3 regions of the Exiguobacterium sp. SH0S1 genome follow, and region 1 is predicted to be linked to each of the others. Evidence: riboswitches for the same ligand, from Rfam matches in the RefSeq annotation. Region 1 holds a riboswitch; each other region holds the start of a gene.
The links. Region 1 has a riboswitch for S-adenosylmethionine ahead of metK (methionine adenosyltransferase). Riboswitches for the same ligand answer to the same signal wherever they lie in the genome.

Region 1 (4,192 bases):
TTCCGCTCTTGGAGATGTGTCAGCAGTTCCGCCCCAAGTCCTTGGCGATGGTGAGCCGGATGAAGATAGAGACGAAGCACTTCCCACGTATCACCGCGGTCGATCGCATGGTAAAACCCGATGACGTCTCCTTCGGCCTCACCGACGATGAACAACTGTTCTTTCGCTTCTTCACTCGAACCGATGGCCCGGACGATCTCTTCTTGTTGATAGGCGCGCTCCATCACCTTAGACCGAACGTCATCTGTCACACTGATGGTCGCAAGTGCGATATCTCGAATCGTGGCGGCATCTTCTGGTACGGCTTCCCGCATCTTCATAACAGCTTCCCCCTTTTGGCCAATCTAGTACTATCATTCCCCATCACGTAAAAAATATCCTGCTCTTCTATTACTTTTTCGTGTCGAAATCAAGCAGAACGTTATTTTCTATTTTAACTAGGGTATATGAGTACCAATGCCAACTTACAAAGGAGTGTTTAGACATGGAACCAACATTACAAAACGATCCGCACGCAGCTAACGCTAACAACCCGAATCGCCAATTCGACCAAACCAACTCGGGTGGTCCTAGAATCAACGTCGTGACCGGAATGCTTCTCGGTGCGCTCGTCGGCGGTCTGATCGCCCTACTTAGCTCGTCGAACCGCGAGACGACGAAACAGTCGCTCACGAATGCGAAGTCGTCTGTCGGCGGTCTCGTCGACACGATCAAAGAAGATCCGTCCGGTAAAGCGTCTCAAGTCATCGAGCAAGTGAAATCGGCGTCGGGTATGATTCAAGAAGTGTCGACCGATGTGCAAAACGTCTATGAAAAAGTTGTCGGTGAAGTCGACACGGTCAAAGAAGACGTGAACAAAGTCGTCGAGACGGCCCAGGAAACAAAATCAGATTTACAAGATATTGGTGAGAAAGTCGTCGAGGCGAAAGATACGGCACTCGGCAACGAGAACGCAACAAACGAAAATAAACCACAAGCATAATAAAAACGACCTTTCTCGCGAAAGGTCGTTTTTTTATGCTTATGCGAAACGTTTTGCGCCTTCTTCAAGCACTGCCGCTTTGTCCGTCTGCTCCCATGGGAGTTCAACGTCTGTGCGACCAAAGTGTCCGTAAGCTGCTGTCTGTCTGTAGATCGGGCGACGAAGGTCGAGCATCTTGATGATGCCGGCCGGACGAAGGTCGAAGTTCTCACGAATGAGTTCAACGAGTTCAGTCTCGCTCAATTTACCAGTGCCGAACGTGTCCACCGCGATTGAAACCGGGTGTGCGACACCGATCGCGTATGCAAGTTGAACTTCCGCTTTGTCAGCAAGTCCAGCTGCCACGAGGTTTTTCGCCACGTAGCGGGCCGCGTATGCTGCCGAACGGTCAACTTTTGTAGGATCTTTACCTGAGAACGCACCACCGCCGTGGCGAGCGTATCCACCGTATGTGTCGACGATGATTTTACGTCCTGTGAGACCTGCATCACCTTGTGGTCCACCGATGACGAAACGGCCAGTCGGGTTGATGAAGTATTTTGTCTCGGCGTCGATGAGTTCAGCCGGGATGACTGCTTCGATCACATGTTCTTTAAGGTCCGCTTGGATCTGCTCGAGCGTGATGTCTTCTGCGTGTTGCGTCGAGATGACGATCGTATCGATACGGACCGGGTTGTTGTCTTGGTCGTATTCGACAGTTACTTGCGTCTTACCGTCTGGACGAAGGTAAGTGAGCGTTCCGTTTTTGCGGACTTCTGCCAAGCGACGTGACAATTTGTGAGCGAGTGAGATCGGGAGCGGCATGAGTTCAGGTGTCTCGTTCGTTGCATAACCGAACATGAGGCCTTGGTCACCGGCACCGATCGCATCGATTTCTTCGTCAGTCATTTGACCTTCACGAGCTTCGAGCGCTTGGTCGACACCGAGTGCGATGTCTGCCGACTGCTCGTCGATTGCTGTGAGTACAGCACAAGTCTCAGCGTCAAAACCATATTTGGCGCGCGTGTAGCCGATCTCACGAACAGTTTCACGTACAACTTTCGGGATATCCACGTAAGTCGATGTCGTGATTTCACCAGCTACGAGCACGAGACCTGTCGTGACAGACGTCTCAGCCGCAACGCGGGCGTTTGGATCTTCAGCCAAAATTGCATCCAAAATCGCATCTGAGATTTGGTCACAAATTTTATCCGGATGTCCTTCAGTGACGGACTCCGAAGTGAAAAGTCGACGGTTCAAGTTTGACATTTCGAAAAACCTCCTATTAATAAGGGTGATGTGTGGACGGTACTCGTTCCCCTTACGCGTTGCTTTGGGACGGTAATGAAAAAAACCTTTCGCCACGTTCAATGGGAAAGGTTGAATCGTTCTTCCTTACCCTCTTATCGTTCGAAGCTGTCGCTTCGCTTCAGGATAGCACCTTTTCCGAAAAAGACTACAGGATCGGACGGTTGCTGGGCTTCGTAGGGCCTTGTTCCCTCCACCGCTCAGAATAAGAGTATCCGTTACGAACACCATCATATAAATGCCATACCGTTCTGTCAAGCGTATCTGCTTAATTTGTAAATTTCTTCGTAATCACGGAAATCATTTATGTTTGTGAAATATCAAACATTTTTTTGACGGTTTCCGTTTTTTCACTCCCCGCTTATACAGAATATGTTAGAATGTCTTTGTAAGAAAGCGCTTACTTTAAAGGGTAAAGAAATGCTTGTTTTTGATTAGTGTGTCACATATAATAAAAAGTGTCATACTAATTAATCGCGGAAGTATGCGGATTTCATCCACATCTATTTAGGGGAAAGGTGGGACTCAGGATGGCGACTACGCTCCTGAAAATCGAAGAATTAATTAAGGGTGCCGATGTATTACGGAACTTAACCGTTCCAGAACTGGTGGAAGAAGCCATTCGTAACGGTGAAGGCGTACTGACGAAAGACGGGGCTTTATCGGTCAGTACAGGGAAATTCACAGGGCGGTCACCGAAAGACAAATTCGTCGTCAAAGATGAAGTCAGCAACTCGTTAGTGGACTGGGGGCCGGTCAATCAGCCGATCGCAGAAGACAAGTTCACCGCTCTTCTCGACAAAGTCCTCACTCATCTCGAGACGAAACAGAAGCTGTATTATCTCGAAGCTTCGGCTGGAGCTGACGAGCACTACACGCTACCTGTACGCGCCATCACCGAGTACGCGTGGCACAGCTTGTTCGCGAAGCAGTTGTTCTTGCGTGAGTGGCCAGCGAGAGCTGCATTTGACCCGTTCACGGTCATTTATGCACCGAGCTACAAGGCCGACCCAGCAGTTGACGGGACGAACTCAGAAACGTTTATCCTCGTCTCGTTCGCCAAGCGTACCATTCTGATCGGGGGAACAGAATACGGCGGCGAAATTAAAAAATCGATTTTCTCGGTCATGAACTTCCTATTACCTGAACAGCACGTCTTGTCGATGCATTGCTCGGCCAACGTCTCGGACGCCGGAGAGACGGCGCTCTTCTTCGGACTATCGGGCACGGGGAAGACGACGCTATCAGCCGATATGGAACGTCATCTCATCGGTGACGATGAACACGGTTGGTCACCAGACGGCATCTTCAACATCGAAGGCGGTTGCTACGCCAAGACGATCAACTTGTCGCGTGAGAACGAGCCGCAAATTTATGACGCTATCCGTTTCGGATCGTTGATCGAAAACGTCATCTTGAACGAAGACCGCTCACCCGACTACAAAAACATCTCGCTCACCGAAAATACGCGAGCAGCTTATCCGATTCAATACATCGATAACGCGATGCTCCCTTCACGGGCCGGTCACCCGAACACGATCGTCTTCTTGACGGCCGATGCTTACGGGGTGCTCCCGCCGATCAGCAAGTTGACGAAAGAGCAGGCGATGTATCACTTCCTATCTGGCTACACATCAAAACTAGCCGGGACGGAGCGCGGCGTGACCGAGCCACAAGCAACGTTCTCGACTTGCTTCGGCTCACCGTTCTTACCGCTCGCCCCGGAACGGTACGCCGACATGCTCGGTAAGTTGATCGAACAGCATAACGTCGACGTCTACCTCGTCAACACGGGTTGGACCGGCGGGGCTTACGGTGAAGGATCACGTATGAAGCTCAGCTACACACGGGCCATGGTGAACGCCGCGATCAATGGTCAATTGCGTGACGTCGACACTGTCAAGCACGACATCTTCAACGTCG
Region 2 (4,192 bases), on a different contig from region 1:
AAACGGAGCGAGCGCAGTCCCGTAACGCGACGTCGCGATCGCCCCGGCGTTACAGATCGTTAAGACGTTCCCCCCTGCTGGCAGCACCGTGAGCGCATGCTCCCCGATGGCCCGATACGTGTCGACGTCTCGCTCGAACAGCGCGATGGCCCGATGTTTGATGTCAGTCGCGATTCTTTCAAAGTCGTCTCCGACGTTGAATCCGAGAAGCGACTCGATCACGTTTTGAAGATTGACCGCCGTCGGTCGCGTCGCGATCAACCGACGGCCGACGAGGTCGAGCCGGCGTGTGAAGTCCGGGTCATCTTGAAGCCGGACCGCTTCTTTCGCGAGCACGAATGCGCCGAAATAGGCGATGGCCGGCGCGCCTCGGACTTGTAACGTCTCGATGGCGTGCTCCGCCTGTTCGAGCGTCGCGATCGTCACGTACCGCTCCTCATGGGGCAGTAACGTTTGGTCTAAAATGACGAGCTCGTCCCGGGACGGTTCGAAGCGAATGTTTTGGACTGTCATACGCGTACCCCCGCTAACAGCGTCACTAATTCATCGATCGAACGGATATCGTGGCGCTGTTTAATGAGCGTCGTGCCGAGCGTGAGCGCTTCCCGTTTCCGCTCGAGCCGGACCGTTTCCGGTAACGTCTCGAGGTCATTGACTCCGGCGAGGCCGATGGTGCGGCGAATCAGTTCGCATCCGGCATAGCCAATCGTGTCGCTAAAGATGGTTTGAAGTAGTTCATCGACGAACCCGTCCGTGTTGAACGGTTCGACCGCCGTCTCAAACTTCGTCCGGAACGTCTTCTCAAACGTCTCCCATACCGTCAATACGTCGGTGAACCGCTCGAACCGTTTGAGTGGGTCATGGAACGTCGATAGCGTCAAATGGGCGACAATTTGCCCGATGTCAAAGCCGAACGGTCCATAAAAAGCGAACTCCGAATCGATGACTTTCGTCTCTTGTTGCGTCGCGAAGATGCTGCCTGTATGTAAGTCCCCGTGCAAGAGCGCGTCGTGTTTCGTGACGAAACCGACTTTCAGTTTCGTGACCTCCACTTTCAATTTCTGGTCACGCCAAAGCGCTTCGACGTCCTGACGGAGCGCGGTTTCGATGTTGTTCGATTCGGCATCTTTGTACGGATCGGTGAAGATCAGTTTTTCAGTGATATCGCATAGTTCCGGGTTGTAATAATCCCGTTCTTTCCGCTTCTTCTCAATCGGGCCGGCCGCATAGTCGGACGTCTCAAACAACGTCTGTCCTAAAAACTCACCGATGTGACGGGCAAGTTCAGGATACGTTTTCCCTTCCAAATAGCCCGTCCGGACGATATCAAAGTCAGACAAGTCTTCTAAAATCGTGTAGGCGAGCGTTCGGTCACTGCCGAGAACGACCGGGACGAAACGCGGGACGACGCTGGCGAATTCGCGCAACGCGAGCTGCTCGATCCACGCCCGTTCAAGTGTGAGCGGCCAACTCTCGCCGACGACTTTCGCATACGGTAGCGCCTGCTTGACGATGAGGCTCGTTTCGCCTTGACGGATGCGGAAGACGAGGTTCAAGTTGCCGTCCCCGATCTCCTCGCAATGCGCGATGCCCCCATCTTCGAGTAACCCTAACGTTCTGACGTGCTCGACGACTGTCTGTTCTGTAAATGGTTGATAAGCCATGTCTGTTTCCCCTTTCGGTATATTCCCCACAAAAAAAGCCCCTTTCTCCGCGAGAAAGAGGCACAGCCGTAACGGTTGTTCCTCTCATCTGTCAGACGTATGTCTGGTGGATGTAGCACCGTGCCTACTGGTCGGTTGCTGCGGCATCATCGGGCCAATTCCCTCTGCCAACTCGCGATAAGAGTGTCGTATTCGATTGTGTGAACTTGTTGTGATGAATATTACGGACTCGACCCCACCTTTGTCAACGGCAATTTGCTGGAGCAACGGTCACTTTTTTTATGCATATATGGTAACAACGAACTCAAACTTTTTTTCTCAAAAAAAGGAATTGACGAACCGGATATTGTGTGACAAAATTCAATTAAATTTCACAACTTCAAAATACATTCTTATCAAGAGCAGACGGAGGGGACAAGCCCGATGATGTCGCAGCAACCGACCCGATTGGGCACGGTGCTAATTCTTGCAGCGTAAGCTGAGAGATAAGAGTTCATTTTTTTATGATGACCTCTTGCCTCGGCATGGGGTCATTTTTTGTTTGACCGGAAGGAGGAACGAACATGAGTATTACTGCCACATATGAAATCAGCCGGACGGACCGCGTCGCGACTGTCGCCGAGAAAATCGCCCTCGAACTGACCGTCGGCACGTGGACGGAACTGCCTCACCTAGAGCAAGAACAATTAAAGGCGTATCGGGGCGAGGTCGTCTCAACGACGCATACGGAAACAACGAGCCGCTTCACAATCCGTTATCCGCTCCATAACGTCACGCCCGACTTCTCATCCATCTTGACGACGACGTTCGGGAAATTATCGCTCGATGACTCGGTACGCTTGATCGACTTAACGTTACCCGAAACGCTTGCATCTGAATTCCCCGGAGCAAAGTTCGGTGTTCAAGGCGTTCGTGAGTTGCTCGACGTACATGATCGCCCGCTCGTCATGAGCATCTTTAAAGGGATCATCGGCCGTGATTTACGCTTCTTAGAACAGCAACTTCGAGACCAGCTCGCCGGCGGCATCGACATCGTCAAAGATGATGAAATCCTATACGACAACCCGCTCACTCCGTCGCTTGAACGAGCTAAAATCGGGGCGGCCGTCATCCAAGAACAGTTCGAAACGACCGGGAAACGTTCGCTCTATGCCATCACGCTCAGCGGTCCGGTGTTCGGGCTGCGTGACCAAGCGCTCCGCTTGATCGAGGCGGGCGCGACGGCACTGTTGTTCAACGTCTATACATACGGGCTCGACACACTCCGCGAACTCGCGAGCGATCCAACAATTAACGTCCCGATTTTGGCGCACCCCGCGTTCGCCGGGGCCTTGACCGGCTCGATCAGCCACTCGCTCTTGCTCGGAAAATTGATCCGCCTCGCGGGGGCCGACTTGACGCTGTTCCCGTCCCCATACGGTTCACTTGCGACACCGTCTGATGAGGCGTTCACGATTCGGGATGGCAGTGCTCGGCCGCACTGGACGAAACCGATTCTACCGGTCCCATCGGCCGGTATCCATCCGGGGCTCGTCCCGGACATCATCCGTGATTTCGGCACAGACGTCGTCATCAACGCCGGCGGCGGCATCCACGGTCACCCAGACGGCGCGGCCGCCGGGGCCCGGGCGTTCCGACAAGCGATTGAGCAAGTATTGGGCGTGGCGAGCCAGACGAACGAGCTCGAGGCCGCGTTAAAGGCGTGGTCAAAACAATGACGATTCACATCTTGTGTGACTTCGATGGGACGATCACGGCCGAGGACAACATCATCGCTTTGATGCGGGCGTTCGCACCGCCCGAATGGCACGCGCTCAAAGACGATGTGCTCGCTCAAGACATCTCGATCCGCTCCGGGGTCGGGCAGATGTTCCAGCTGTTGCCGAGCGCTGACGCTTCGGCGTACCGTGACTACTTGCTGGACCGCATCACCTTGCGCCCAGGTTTCCCAGCATTTTTGGAAGAGATCCGAGAACATGGCTGGAAGTTCGACGTCGTCAGCGGCGGCATGGACTTTTTCGTACACCCGATCTTGCAAGACCACGTCGCGCCGGACCACATCTACTGTAACGTCGCCGACTTCTCAGGCGAGACGGTACGCGTCGACTGGCCCTACGCCTGTGACGCGCATTGCACGAATGATTGTGGTTGCTGCAAACCGACAATCGCCCGGACGATCGTCGATCCCGTTGATCGCTTGATCGTCATCGGTGACTCGGTGACCGACTTCGAGATCGCCAAACGGGCCGATTTCGTCTACGCCCGTGGGCAACTCATCACGCTCTGTGAAGCAGAAGGCATCGCCTACGCCCCGTTCGAGACGTTCGACGACATCACCCATCACATGAAGGAGGTGCACGTATGAGCGTGACCGCACGTTGGCTTGAACTCGCCGACATTAAAGACGAACTCGCCGCGCGCGACTGGTTCCCCGGAACGAGTGGCAATTTGGCGATTCGTGTCTCCGACGACCCGCTGACCTTCCTCGTCACGGCGAGCGGACGCGATAAACGAAAACGGACCGCGGA
Region 3 (4,192 bases), 410 kb from region 1:
CGACGGCAAGGGTGTGATCGACCGCGAACCGGGTCTCTGGCCCATACGCGGTGAAACTGGACTCACTCAAGTCGAGTTCGACGAGCCGGCCGCATTGCTTGGCCAAGGCGAGACCGGTATTGACGCCGGCATCAGGCGAACTGTCGCCGCTCAAATAGCGGGCCTCGTAAAACTTGGCGACCGTGTCGATGACGCCGGCCCGGAAGTAGTCGTACGGCGAGTCGGTCACGACCCTTGCGTCGACGATGACCCGCTCGATGACGACGCGGAACACGTCGTAGCGGTCATAGGCTCCCTGCTCGTCATAGATGACGCTGAGCGGCGTGAAGGCGGCACAGTTCGAGGCGAGCGTCGGGATGACGATCAGCGGGACACCTTGCCGGTAAGCGACGAGTTTCGCCGTGTCGACGAGCTTGCCCCCACCGACGGCAAGGAGGACGTCCACATCCTTCAAACGGAGCCGTTCGACCTCGGCGTCCGTGCATTCGCCACGGAACAGCGATGTCGGATAGGCAGTGATCGCTGGCAGGACACGCTTGACGACGTCAAAACCGTTCTGCCCGCGCAGCACGTGAGCACGACGGCCAGCGATCAATTCATCGAGCCGCTCGAGCGCGTCATCCGCATGGTCGTACTCGAGCACGGCTTGGCGGATCATGCCCGGACCTCTTCATACGTCGCGAACAGTTTCTCGATCCGCTCGACGGCCTCGTCGATCTTCGGCTCGGCGGAGACGAGCCCGAACCGGACGTACCGCTCGCCTTCTGAGCCGAAGAAATAGCCCGGCGTCACGGCGACCCCTGCCTCGTGGAGCAGCTTATACGAGAACGATTTTGCGTCCCCGTCCGGCACTTTCGCCCAGACGAAGAACGAGCCACTCGGGGCCGTGATGTCCCATCCGGCCTGACGTAACCCGTCGACGAGCCGGTCGCGGCGGGCCTCATACAACCGTGACAAGTCGTCCCGGAGCGAACGTGGCGACTCGAGCGCGGCGATGGCCGCCTCTTGGATGGCCGAGAACACGCTCACATGGACGTGGTCTTGATACGTGTTGATCGCCTCGATGATGTCGCGGTTGCCGACGGCGAAAGCGACCCGCCAGCCGGACATGTTGAACGCCTTCGACATCGTATACACCTCGATGCCGATGTCTTTCGCTCCAGGCGCCTGCAGGAAGCTCGGCGGGACGTGACCGTCGAAACCGATGCTGCCGTAGGCGAAGTCGTGGACGACCATGAGGTCATGCTTATTCGCGAACCGGACCGTGTCGTCAAAGAACGCGGGCGACGCGACGGCGCCGGTCGGATTGCTCGGGTAGTTCAAATACATGAGTCGCGCCCCCTGCGGATCGAGCGTCTCGTAATCAGGAAGATAGCCGTTCTCTTCCCGGAGGACGAGGTCGTGGACGACCGCTCCGGCGAGACGTGCCCCCGAGATGTAGTCCGGATAGCCCGGGTTCGGTAGCAACATGCCGTCACCTGGCTCGAGCACACATTGCGGGAGCGTGATGAGTCCCGACTTGCTGCCGATCAAGATGGCCACTTCGGTCTCGGCATCGAGCGCGACGCCGTATTCGGTCTGGTAGAACGTCGCGACCGCTTGCTTCAGGCGCGTCTGTCCCCGGAACGGTCCGTATTGGTGCGTCGCCGGGTCGAGCAGGGCCGTCTGCAGCGCCTCGCAGATCGAGGCCGGTGTCGGCAAGTCGGGCGTCCCTTGGCCGAGCCGGATGACGTCGCGGCCTGAACGCTCGAGTGCGGCGACTTCGGCGGCGAGTCCGACGAAATGCTGGGGTGGTAACGTTTTAAGTAACTTCGAGCGTCTGTCTGTCATGAATAGTCCTCCTATGCAAAAACACCCCTTTCCGAGGAAAGGGGTGTCGAGATACGGACGTATTCAAACAACCACCTTTCCATCTCTCAAGGTCACCTTGCTGGAATTAGCACAGTATTGAAACAATCTGTTGCTGAAGCTTCATCGGGCCAGTCCCTCCGCTTCTCTTGATAGAAAGTGTTTTTATATGCAATTGATAATTTCTGTAATATGTCATTTAGTAAACCAAACGTTACCAACCTTGTCAATCCTTATTTCAAAAATTCCTTACCGCTATTGAATCCCGGTAAAAAAACGTTCATAGTAAAAGGTGAACGTTATTCTGCAAAATTTACAGCATGAGGGGATAGACCATTGGAACTAAACCGTCAATTGATATGGAAGTTAAGCGTGATCGGGCTGATTCTGCTCGTCCTATGGAAAGTCATCAGCGAGCCGGACACGATCTCTCGGGTCATGCAGTATGCGTTTCAGCTGTTGACGCCGATCATCATGGGGATCGCCATCGCGCTGCTCCTCAACACCGTCCTATCCTATATAGAAGAGCGGTTCCACTTGAAGCGCTACCAAGGCTTGTTGATCGTCTACGTCACGTTCATCGGGATCCTTGTCGTGTCAGCGGTGACGCTGTTCCCTCGCATCTATTCGAGCGTCGCGTCTCTCATCGAGGAGCTCCCGTTTTATATTCGCCAAATCGATGGCTTTCTCGGGCAGCTGAAAACGTATGTCGAGGAGTATAATGCGACGATCGCCCAAGCGATCGATTTTAACCGGTTCGAGGAACGGTATTCCGGATGGGTCGAGACGGCCGTCGTGTCTTCGGTCGGTTACGTGTCGAGCTTCACGATGACGTTGATCAACTTGTTGATCGGGATCGTCATCTCGATCTACTTGTTGAAAGACAAGGAAGTGTTCGCCCGGATGTTCAAGCGTCTACTGTACGCGATGTTCCCGGTCGCCTCGGCGAAGACGACGATCGACATCTTCCAAGAGATGGACTATATCTTTAAACGCTACATCATCGGAAAGTCGCTCGACTGTCTCATCATCGGCGTGATGGCCGTCATCGGGCTCTTGATCATCGGCGCGCCGTACGCGCTCTTGCTCGGTGTCATCATCGGGGTGCTGAACTTCATCCCATACGTCGGGCCGCTCTTAGGGATGATCCCGGCGTTCATCATCACCTACTTCTACGACCCGTTCACGGCCCTGCTCGTCTTGTTGTTCATCTTCTTGCTGCAACAGTTCGACGGACTTTGGCTCGGCCCGAAAATTCTCGGCGACAGCGTCGGGATCACCCCGTTCTGGGTCATCACATCGATCATCATCGGGGGGAGCCTGTTCGGCCTCGTCGGGATGTTCATCAGCGTACCCGTGACCGCGATGATTCAAGTCGTCTTGTCCCGGTTGATCGATTATCGGCTCACCCGCAAGAATTTAAATGAACTGTTATGACGCAAGTCAAAATATGTTGACACATTTCAAGAACCTGTCATACAGTTGAAACGAAGAGTAAACTTTCAGAAAGGAGGACCCGCCATGTCAGTCATGACGCAGCCACATCGTATCCAATTTCATACTGACAGGTCGGGGTCTTCCGTTTCATGAACTGAAGTCACCCGCCTGTCTTCCGAGGCGTGCATAAGCAAGTAGGGACGAGTATGCCTCCGTGCATCCTTCGTCCCTTTTATTTTGTAGAAGCAGGTGAAACGCATGATTCAATCACTCAAACGGCTCGACCGTAACATTTGGATTCGCTTCCTCGGCGAGACGATCACCGGTGTCATGATGTTCATGATCGCCCCGTTCCTCGTCCTCTATTACAGCGACAAGCTCGACAGCTACGTCCAAGTCGGCGTCATCTTAGCGACCGGACCGATCATGGCGCTCATCGGCTCGGTCGTCGGCGGACGTCTCGCCGACTTATATGGTCGAAAACCGGTCATGATGACCGCCATCCTCGGTGATGCGGTCGCGCTCATCGGTTTCGCTTTCGCGGAAACGTTTTGGCCGCTGCTCCTTTTGAACGCCATGCTCGGTTTGACGAACTCGCTGTTCCACCCGGCAGCGAGCGCGATGGTCGCCGACGTGACCGAGCCGGAACAGATGAACGAGGCGTTCGGTCTCTTACGGATGGGGCATAATATCGGGGCGGCGTTCGGTCCCCTGCTCGGCAGTGCCGTCTTGTTCATCGACCGACAGTACATCTTCTTCACGGCAGCGTTCGTCTTCGCCTTGTACGCGCTCGTTCTCGGACGTTTCATCCGCGAGTCGCTCCCAGAGACGACCGAAGCGGAGACACCGTCGAACCGTGACGTCTTACGTGTCTTTTACAACGACAAAGTCTTTCTCGTCTTCATCT

Region 2: another riboswitch for S-adenosylmethionine. It lies ahead of mtnK (S-methyl-5-thioribose kinase); the one in region 1 lies ahead of metK (methionine adenosyltransferase).
Region 3: another riboswitch for S-adenosylmethionine. It lies ahead of EVJ20_RS03790 (aminotransferase class I/II-fold pyridoxal phosphate-dependent enzyme); the one in region 1 lies ahead of metK (methionine adenosyltransferase).

The regions. Positions count from the first base shown of each region.
Region 1 is NZ_SJVC01000001.1:1,159,063-1,163,254, forward strand. It holds gene EVJ20_RS05930 (GNAT family N-acetyltransferase) at 1-320, opposite strand, end outside; gene EVJ20_RS05935 (YtxH domain-containing protein) at 485-982, shown strand; gene metK (methionine adenosyltransferase) at 1,022-2,230, opposite strand; SAM riboswitch class I at 2,362-2,481, opposite strand; gene pckA (phosphoenolpyruvate carboxykinase (ATP)) at 2,800-4,192, shown strand, end outside.
Region 2 is NZ_SJVC01000005.1:771-4,962, forward strand. It holds gene mtnA (S-methyl-5-thioribose-1-phosphate isomerase) at 1-513, opposite strand, end outside; gene mtnK (S-methyl-5-thioribose kinase) at 510-1,664, opposite strand; SAM riboswitch class I at 1,746-1,848, opposite strand; SAM riboswitch class I at 2,054-2,156, shown strand; gene EVJ20_RS11695 (2,3-diketo-5-methylthiopentyl-1-phosphate enolase) at 2,228-3,382, shown strand; gene EVJ20_RS11700 (2-hydroxy-3-keto-5-methylthiopentenyl-1-phosphate phosphatase) at 3,379-4,029, shown strand; gene EVJ20_RS11705 (methylthioribulose 1-phosphate dehydratase) at 4,026-4,192, shown strand, end outside.
Region 3 is NZ_SJVC01000001.1:745,028-749,219, forward strand. It holds gene EVJ20_RS03785 (iron-containing alcohol dehydrogenase) at 1-658, opposite strand, end outside; gene EVJ20_RS03790 (aminotransferase class I/II-fold pyridoxal phosphate-dependent enzyme) at 655-1,830, opposite strand; SAM riboswitch class I at 1,907-2,007, opposite strand; gene EVJ20_RS03795 (AI-2E family transporter) at 2,185-3,285, shown strand; gene EVJ20_RS03800 (MDR family MFS transporter) at 3,544-4,192, shown strand, end outside.